Regions from separate parts of the Paenibacillus sp. BIHB 4019 genome, predicted to be linked through region 1. Evidence: riboswitches for the same ligand, from Rfam matches in the RefSeq annotation. Region 1 holds a riboswitch; each other region holds the start of a gene.

Region 1 (3,280 bases):
AATGCCCCGTATACGTCGGGCGCTTGGAGCTGGGAGAGGGAGGCGGAGCGCTATCAGGGCCGTCTATTGAAGCAGCTGGCTGCCTATGGCTTGGAGGGACTGGACCGGGAAGCGGAGCAGCTTGCTTCGTATACACCGGAGGATTTGGAGCGGGATACGTCGGCATTTCGCGGCGCGATCTATGGCATTTCCTCGAACTCAGCAAAGCAGACATTTTTGCGGCCGTCCAATCGTGCGGATTTGCGCGGACTATGGTTTGCGGGCGGAACGACCCATCCCGGCGGGGGAACGCCGATGGTTGCTCTGTCGGGGCTGCTCACCGCAGAGGCGATGATTCGGCAGCATCATTCATGAATCTATTGGGCAAAAGAAAAGCCGCGCTTAGCGGGGGCAGCAAAACTTCCAGCTAAGCGCGGCTTTTCTTAAATGAAAAAAATAAAAAACCCTTCTAAGTTAGAGGGCCTGCTTGAAACAACTTATGAAATATCGGGACGACACGATTTGAACATGCGACCCCCTGGTCCCAAACCAGGTGCTCTACCAAGCTGAGCTACGTCCCGGGAAAAAAATGGTGCCGTCGAGAGGACTTGAACCCCCAACCTACTGATTACAAGTCAGTTGCTCTACCAATTGAGCTACAACGGCGCGGTTATGTATCGGACACAAGATGTATTATGCCACAGAACTTTAGGAGGATGCAATACCTTTTTTAAATTTTTTTGAAAAAAATTCGGGCAGCGGTCAAATGCCCGAATTGGCCTATTTTTTAACTTTAAAATGAACGACTGCGCTGTACAGCATTTTCCCGCGATCGGGATGAAACACGGCATGATGACTAATCGCATGAACTTGTAATAGCAGTGCTTTATTCGCTTCAATTTGCTGGTCAATGTGCTTTTCCAGCGTTCGTAAGTCAAAAGCCTCAAAAAATTCGATTTTATCCTCAATTAAATCCAGTCGAAAATCCATCTTGTCCCCCCTAAAATCTCTTTAATAGCTAGCATTCGCTAATATTATAACGTTGTTAGGCACTAGTTTCAAAGTATCATGTCAGATAATCTCGCTTTTTATAATTTACAAAAAGGTTTTCCTAAATTATACTTTAAAAGTGTCGAAATAAATAGAAAATTACATACTGAAAAAGGCAAACTTATTGAAAAATAAGGGCGCAAAGTTATGGGCCTAAGGTATTGAACTATGGCAGCCAAACCACCGGTACAGGACTATAGGCTGATTCAGCTGTTCAATTCGTGGCGGTGATTGGATAGCTTTTGTTTTTTCAGTGTAATAGGAGAGATGGAGAGAAAATGATGATTAACCGATTGAGAGAGGCAAAATGGTTAAAATGGACATCAAGGATTTCTGATTTCTTGAAGAAACAAAAGGTTACAACGAAGCTGTTGTTTATCACTTCATTAATCACCTTGTTCAACGTCGTCGCTGGCGGGTGGATTTTTATGCAAAATGCTTCGGTTAGAAGTGCAGTGAAAGCTTCCAATGAGCTTCAGGAGGCCAAAAAAGAATATCAAGGGATATCGGATTCGATGCTGCGCACGCTGCTTTCGATGATTGATGCCGTAGAAAACGGCAGCACCGGCGACGATGGAATCAACTTGGCACTTAAGTCGATGCCCGAGCGGGTAGAAAAATTGAAGGTTACACTAGCGTACCTGGATGAAAAATATCCTCATGGGGATAACGGCACCGCCTATTCGAACCAAGGCAATGTGTTTGGCCTTGCACTGGAGCAGCTTAATAAAGAAAACGGCAATCACAGCCTGCTCACCATTGAAGACCGCTCCGCCAAGGTCAAACAGCTTGTCAGTACATATACGATTGTTCTTAGCTTTGCGAATGAAACAGTAGAAAATTGGCTGGAAGTAGATACGGTCGCTACACAGGAGACATTAAATAAAAGTATCGCAGCTGCAAATACGATCATTATCATCAATATTGTTTTGCTGGCAGTACTGCCGTTCCTCATGTCGTATTCATTAAGCCGGAACGTAAAAAAAGGCATCGTTGGTTTAACGAAGCGTATTGCCGCGTATCAGAATAACGATTTCACCTATGATGAGAAGCTGGATCGCCAAGATGAATTTGGTCAAATTGACCGCTCGCTGGCGCAAATGGGTAGTGCGCTTCGTGACACCCTTCGTTCGACTATGGATGTAAGCACGGTTGTTCTGCAAGCCTCGCGCAATATGGGCGATATGATTGTTCGCAATCAGAACGCTTCCGAGCAGGTGAAGGAGGAGATCGGAAACGGCAAAACGATTTTGATGACCCAGTATGATGATGCAACTTCGATCTCGGCCGTAACGGAGCAAATATCGGCAAGCTCGCAGCAAATTGCGGCTTCAACCGAATATATTAATCGCGATATGAAAGAAATGAGAGAGTCATCGCGCACTGGCTCCACCGATATGAAGGGCGTTGTGCAGATGGTGAATCAGACGGTGCAGCAATTTGCCCGTGTTACCGAGTCCTTCGACCGAATCAATGAACGCTACAATAATGTAACGAAGTTTTTGGGCGGCATTCAGGATTTGAACACACAGACGAATTTATTGTCGCTGAATGCTTCGATTGAATCGGCGCGTGCAGGCGAGCATGGCAGAGGCTTTGCTGTAGTAGCGGAGGAAATTCGCAAGCTGTCGAGCCAGACGGATATCATTTCCAAAGATATTACGAAGGAGCTTAAGCTTATTCAGAACGATTTTGCAGACAGCAGCCAAAGCTTGAGCAGCTTCTCGGAAGTGATTGAAACGACGAAGCAGGCATCGGTGACAGCTAGCGAAATGTTTAATGGTCTGGAAAACCAAAGCAGCGTATTGTCCGAGCAAATGGGCGAAATTTCGGTCGGCATTGATGAAATTACAAAAGGCATTACCGATATTGTTGGCTCAGTTGACAAGCTGCTGCAAACCTCCTCCGAGGTAAATGGCAAAATGGAGCAGATGAGCGGTATGTCCGAAGATCAGTTCGAGGTATCGATCCAGCTTCAAGAGCTGGCTGAGAAACTGCAGGGTTCTTCCACTAATTTGCGCGAAAAAGCGGCTGTATTCAAGGTGTAAGCTAGCCTTTAGAGCGGCTTGGAAAAGGGAATAGCAACAATGGCATAGCTGCTTTCAGCGCCCGTGGGCGATTGGAGGCAGCCTTTTTTTATCCAGCTCTTTACAACAACAGAATGTTAGTGTACTATTTAAATATGACACTAACACATTAACACGGAGGTGACTTATGCCGATTGAATTTGACAACAACCAGCCGATCTACA
Region 2 (3,280 bases), 2.5 Mb from region 1:
TTGAAACGAAGAAACGGCCGAAATACTTCGTAGAAACCGTGCTGCATAACGCTGTGCCGGTGGAAACGAAAACGCAGCAATTACAAGAGACGAGGTGACGAATGGAATCGCTGCTGCTTAAAGCAAAATCGAATACGCAAGTTTTGATCTTCCTATTATCCTTGTTTGTCATAACGAGAATATTGCTTTATTTTGCAGGCTTTCTCGGCATGAATCTGTTCCCGAACTATCAAATTCCGCCAGACTATACGGTCGTGCAGGGGCATGATTTTACATCGAGCCAGCTCTCGATCCAGACGGATATTTCACAGCTGAAGAAGCCGAGCTTCGAGGATCTAAGGAAATTTGACAGCGTATGGTATTTGGGAATTGCCGAAAATGGCTATGATACGTATAACATCAACGAATCGCATCCTAGTGCAAATTGGGTTTTTTTTCCTTTATACCCTTTGTTAGTCTTTTTGGTGGAGTCTATTTCTAAATACGATGCGACAGTCGTAGGATCGGTTTTATCGAATTTGTTTTTGCTCGTATCGCTTTTTTATTTTTATGGCATTTGTTTAAAAAGAGGGCTGAAACAGGAGCATGCCCAAGTCGCGGTGCTGCTGCTGCTCATTTTTCCGACCGCCATCTTCTATGCCGTGCCTTATACAGAGAGCCTGTTCCTCATGCTATCGTTAATGACCGTCTATTATGCGATGCAAAAACGATATTTTCTCGCGTTTCTGTTCGGGGGCTTGTCCGCTGTGACGCGCAACTTGGGCTTCGTCAACTTGTTTTTCGTTGTGGGTACGCTGTTGATCGAACACAGGCTGTACCGTTTCAAGTGGAAGGACACGAAGTATTTAGGCTATGCAATCATTTCGGCGCTGCCGCTAGCCGGTTATCTGTTGTACATGAAATGGCTTACTGGCGATATGCTGGCTCCGATTACCGAGCAAAGCATCAACTGGTATCGCAAGACGGTTGCTCCGTTCTCGAACTATATTCATTTTCTCCAAAAGCCTTATTTCTCAGGAAATGGCGGCTGGGAAAATGGCCTGCTTGCCTTTATTATCGCGAATGCCGTCCTCGTCATTTTTGCTGCCTTTCTTATTATGCGCTGGAAAGATATTCGCCGTAATGCTCATGAATGGCTGTTTTTTGCCTATGGTTTGCTGCTTATGCTCATTCCGTTCGCCAGCGCCGAATTTTTGCAGAGCATTCCACGTTATGTCATGGTGGCGTTCCCCTTTTACCTTTATTTTGCGGATGTGCTGAAAAATAATAAGGCGCTGCAAATGTTTTATTTCATGATGTTTTTCCTGCTTCATATTGTGTATGCGATTTGCTACTTTAATGGATATTTTTTCGTTGTATAAATTTATGAAAAAATAAATTGACGAAATTTGCGCTTAAGGTGTACAATAGCACCATATTACTTTAGCTCGTACTTTATACCTAGATCGTTTAACGAAAAGGCAAACTCAGGGAAACCTGATGTGCGCAAAGCTACAGGGGCTTCATTCCTAACGGAATATGCTCGCCAGCTACCGAATTCAACATCGATTCTTCCTTTATTAATCAAGGTAGACTTTGTTCTTTCGGGAGCAGGGACTATCTTTTTTTATTGCTTACAAGCACGAAAAGGCAAACTCAGGGAAACCTGATGTGCGCAAAGCTACAGGGGCTTCATCCTTTAACAGGATATGCTCGCCAGCTGCCGAAGCCCGACATAGCCTCCTTTGCCTGATGAAGGTGTGGCGTGTTCTTCGGACCACGTACCATCATTCGCTCAGGGGAGGAACTTACTATGAAAACTACAAAATTCGCTCTTACACTCCTTATGCTCGCATCGACATTACTCTGGGCACTCCCTGCTAGCGCAAAAACCAACTTTTACAACGGAGCATGGATCGGCACTTGGCCGAACCAAAGCTTGAACAACATCGCTGCTTACGAGGAACTGATTGGTGGACACCAAGATGTTGTACATACTTTTGTCAACTCGAACCAAGGGATTAATGAATGGAAGGGCTTTATGGACTATGTAAATAATAATGGTTCGATTAACCTACTTACCCTTGAGTTTAAAAATAAAAATTACAAAGAATATTCGACTGCTGATATAAATAGAGGCGTAGTAGACGCTTACCTGAAACAAACGGCAAAACAACTGGTTAACTGGCAAGCAGCTAACAAAAACCCTGAAATTTGGCTTCGCATTTTCCACGAAGGCAATGGCAACTGGTACGGCTGGGGCGTTGGCGACAGCACAGTTAACACAAACGAGACTTACAAAGCGGCATTCCAACGTGTCGTTACGATTTTCAGAGAGCAAGGCGCAACGAATGTGAAATTCATGTACAACGTAAACGCTGAAAATGTTGGCAAAAACGCATCGTTTACAGCTATGTACCCAGGTGATGCTTACGTAGACCTGCTTTCGATCGATGGCTACAACTTTGGAACGAAAGAATCGTGGAGCTCGTGGAGAAGCTTTAACGACGTGTTCTACGCTTCGTACAAAGCGTTGACAAGCATGTCGAGCAAGCCGATCATTATCGCTGAAACTGGCACAACAGAAAGCGGCGGCAGCAAAAACGAGTGGGTTATTGATGCGATGAATCAAGTTCAATCGCCAGCGTACAGCCAAATTAAAGGCCTGATCTGGTTCAACGAAAACAAAGAGCTGGACTGGCATATCGATTCGTCGGCTGATAGCCTGAGCGCTTACCAAACGCTGCAAAAAACGCTTTAATAGAACTAGACTGGGCTAGTAGTTAAGTCCTGGTTTCAACTCTATCAAACAATGGCTGATATAATACTAAATAGGTATTCTGAAAAAACTCTAATTTCGCGTAAACCGCGTAAAATTAGAGTTTTTTCGCTTTTTTTCTACACTTTTGCCAATGAGATTACGATGTTAAGAAGAAAAATTAACTTTTAAAGGGGCAAGGATTGTGATAAGATAACTTTGAATTTGAGCCTTAGCCGCCAAAAATATCATATTTCCGGCCGATTTAACAAATATCGACAGCGAAAATAGACAGTATAGTCAATCCATGTTGTAGATTAGTCAGAAAAGGAATGGAATTATGGCGAATAAATAGAGCGCAAAGGATTGGGGTTATTTGAAAACAAAAGCTAGGTACATATTAACAACAGTATCCATTGCTATCATGATCGTGTATCTAGTATGGAGACTTGTACAAACGCTCCCATCTGGCTGGTCATTAATTTTTGGATCGTTGTTACTATTTTTTGAAATCATTTCTATTTTTCAATCCGTTTTATTCCA
Region 3 (3,280 bases), 750 kb from region 1:
ATTGAGGAAATTATTTATTTCTATAGCTACCGTTCTTATACTGACCTTTGCGATATCCGTCATTATCGGGAGAGAAGCACTTGAATCTTATTTTTTAAATAATAAATTGACGGAACTTCAGCCACAATTAGAAACGATTGCAAAGGAGATTGGGGCGGGTGGACATGCTTCTACTTACTTAAAGGATCAAGGCTTTATTCTTAAAGCTTTCGATCTTTATTCCAAAGAAATGGACGTGTTGGAGCATGATTTGATTGCTGACATGAAGCCGCAGCTTCCTTTCTCGGAGGCGGACATCCACACGGTGGTGAAACCTTTCATTAGCAAGGTTCTTACGGGAGCTCAAGTTGCGACAATAACGCAGTCCGATGAGATGGGTGGTTATTCGATTGTTATTGGTGAGCCTATCAGGAGCAGCGGTCATGTAATCGGCGGCCTTTTTCTACTGAAGCCCGTTTCAGATTTTACTAGCGCTCGGACAGGGTTTTATTTTACGTTAGCTTTGTCGGCCAGCACGGCTCTTATCCTCACGCTTTATATTATTTATCGAATCATCAAACCTATGTTAATGCCAATACGGGTTATGACGCATGCATCCGAAGCGATGGCAAGCGGAAATTATGAGGTTAGAGTTCCTGAGAACGGTTATGGCGAATTAGGGGAACTCTCTCATTCGTTGAACATATTAACATCCAAATTGGAACACAACCATCAAGCAGCTGTACGATTAGAGCAAGTAAGGCGCGATTATGTTGCAAATGTTACGCATGAGCTCAGAACGCCGCTGGCATCAATTCGTGCTATGAGTGAAACACTTTGTGATCAAATGCTTCATGACGAGGAAGGAAAGCAACGGTTTTATCATGCGATTTTGCGTGAATCCATTCGACTGCAGCGGCTAATCGACGACATGCTGGAGCTCTCCCGGCTGCAATCGGGCTCGTCTGCTATGATGAAATCAGTGATTCAGGCAAAACCCATCATAGAAAGAGTGCACGGCCGCTTTTCCGTTCTTGCAGAAGAAATGGGGGTTCATTTTATAATTACGAAGCAAGCTTCCACGATGCCGGATTTTTTTGGGCATGCGGATCGGGTAGAACAAGTGCTCACTATTTTGCTGGATAATGCCTTGAAATTTACGGAACCGGATGGTTCGGTCATCCTGAATGCGACTTGGGAAGAGGATGCCATTACGATTTCGATTTCTGATACGGGTATTGGAATCGACGAAGAGGAGCTCCCTTACGTGTTTGACCGTTTTTATAAGTCTGACAAGTCGCACACGGGAATGGGAACGGGGCTTGGGCTTTCGCTCGCCAAGGAAATTCTCACGCAATTAAAGGAGACGATTGCGGTCGAATCGAACGATAGGGGAACAAGCTTCTTTTTTACATTGCATCGTAAATGAATAACCAATATGCCGCCATGCCGCCTAAATGGCGGTTTTTTTGCTTTAAAATTTTCATAGTTTAACGAATTAAAGAAGATGAATCTGCACAGCTAGATTTAAAGCAGCAAATTGCTATTATCTATGAGAACTGTGGCTCAGTCATGGGTATATCCTCCTTATTAATCCGCGAATTCATCTGCGCAGGGTTATTTCGTTCTAGCCAAGCCCCGTTTCGATTCCTCCCATAGACTTTCATCCTCTTCATTTTCATAGGACCCCTCTCCCAAAAACTTTTTGTCGAATGAAAATATAAAAAAATGTAAAAAAACGTAACTATTTGCCGAATGGATTGTTTATAGATTAGGAATGGAATAAAACAAACATAAAATGGATAAAGGCATACCTATGGAAACATAGGGACGCAAAGCCATGGCCTAAGGCATCAGACGATGCTACGGTTGACAGGTTGCCGGAAAATGGGAGCAGACTGTCCAACATCCGGGCAGTTTTTTATTTATCAAAACAAGTTATTGGGGGTAATTAGATGAAACGTTTTTATTATCCATTAACACATGCGCAAAAACGAATTTGGTATACCGAGCAGTTTTACCCCGGGACCAGTATGGCCAATTTGAGCGGGTTTCTCAAGCTTAGATCGCATGAGGGAATGGATAACACCAGGCTTATAAACGTAATCCAGCAGGTTGTTCGCAGCAATGATGCTTTGAGGCTTAGAATAGCCGGGAGTGGCAGCAGCGGTGAAGAGCCCAAGCAATATATAGCTGAATATGCACCATTTGAACTAGAAACGGCTGATTTCAGCGAAGCTGGAGACATGGAAGCTATTATGGCTTGGGGGCAGGCAGAGGCGCGTACACCAATGCCGCTTTATGATAGTCCTTTATTTTATTTTCGTCTATTCAAAATAAGCAGCAGGGAGATTTGGCTGTTCTCCAAAATCCACCATATTATTTCTGACGGCATCTCGAACGTCTTAATGGGGAACCAAATTATTGACGGCTACCTGGAACTGGTACTTGATAGCGGCAAGCTGCTGCCGCAGCAAATTTCGTATGCGGATTACATAGAAAGCGAGCTGGAATATGAACAGTCCGATCGCTTTCAGAAGGATAAAAATTATTGGAATATGCAGTTCAAGGCTCTTCCAGAGTCCACATCGCTAAAGCAATGTGACATCAATCGCATACGTACGGAAGCAGCGCGGTTTTCACAAGTGCTTCCGCAGCCGCTCCAGCACAAGCTTCAGCATTTCTGCAAGGATAACAGCGTGAGCATGCTGTCTTTGTTTCTGTCGCTTCTGTACATCTATATGTACCGGATAACAGGGGAGCAGGAAGCAGTACTTGGAACGTTTATGGGAAATCGGACGAGCAAGAAGGAAAAGCAGATGCTTGGCATGTTTGTCTCCACCATTCCAATGCGCGCATATGTCGATGAGAGTCAAGATTTTCTCCGTTTTGTGCAGCAGCGGATGAAGGATCAACTAACGCTTATTCGCCATCAGAAATACCCCTATAATGTGCTGGTGAATGATTTACGGGAGCTTCATGGTCAGGCAGGAAGATTATTTGGCTTATCACTCGAATACCAGGTGATGAATTGGGAGCAGAAGGAGGGCTTGTCGTTCATAATCGAACCTCTATTCAGCGAGCATGAAGTCAATGATATTTCCATCCATGTGAAGGAGCGCTGGGATACAAGCCAGATAACGATAGACATGGATTACCGTACAGAGCTGTTTGCGAAGGAAGAAGTGGATCATATTTACAATGGCATCCTCGTTTTGCTTGAAGATGCGCTCAATGATCCCGCAAAAGCAATTGGCGAGCTGGAGATTTGTACGTTGGAGGAGAAGCGCAAGCTGCTGGC

What was found. A riboswitch is a leader RNA that binds a small molecule or an ion and turns the genes downstream of it on or off. The one in region 1 is predicted to bind cyclic di-GMP.
Region 2: it holds a riboswitch for cyclic di-GMP, as region 1 does, so the genes downstream of both, BBD42_RS07875 (glycoside hydrolase family 26 protein) here and BBD42_RS28695 (methyl-accepting chemotaxis protein) in region 1, are expected to answer to the same signal.
Region 3: it holds a riboswitch for cyclic di-GMP, as region 1 does, so the genes downstream of both, BBD42_RS25410 (non-ribosomal peptide synthetase) here and BBD42_RS28695 (methyl-accepting chemotaxis protein) in region 1, are expected to answer to the same signal.

What each region holds. Positions count from the first base shown of each region.
Region 1 covers NZ_CP016808.1:6,598,236-6,601,515, reverse strand. Annotated here, with positions in the region: gene BBD42_RS28715 (phytoene desaturase family protein) at 1-354, shown strand, start outside; tRNA gene BBD42_RS28710 (tRNA-Pro) at 487-560, opposite strand; tRNA gene BBD42_RS28705 (tRNA-Thr) at 570-645, opposite strand; gene BBD42_RS28700 (YrzA family protein) at 760-969, opposite strand; cyclic di-GMP riboswitch class I at 1,134-1,217, shown strand; gene BBD42_RS28695 (methyl-accepting chemotaxis protein) at 1,371-3,077, shown strand; gene BBD42_RS28690 (GntR family transcriptional regulator) at 3,244-3,280, shown strand, end outside.
Region 2 covers NZ_CP016808.1:1,867,048-1,870,327, reverse strand. Annotated here, with positions in the region: gene BBD42_RS07885 (glycosyltransferase family 2 protein) at 1-98, shown strand, start outside; gene BBD42_RS07880 (mannosyltransferase family protein) at 102-1,361, shown strand; cyclic di-GMP riboswitch class I at 1,450-1,537, shown strand; cyclic di-GMP riboswitch class I at 1,619-1,707, shown strand; gene BBD42_RS07875 (glycoside hydrolase family 26 protein) at 1,793-2,740, shown strand; gene BBD42_RS07870 (glycosyltransferase) at 3,162-3,280, shown strand, end outside.
Region 3 covers NZ_CP016808.1:5,851,370-5,854,649, reverse strand. Annotated here, with positions in the region: gene BBD42_RS25415 (sensor histidine kinase) at 1-1,408, shown strand, start outside; cyclic di-GMP riboswitch class I at 1,777-1,864, shown strand; gene BBD42_RS25410 (non-ribosomal peptide synthetase) at 1,935-3,280, shown strand, end outside.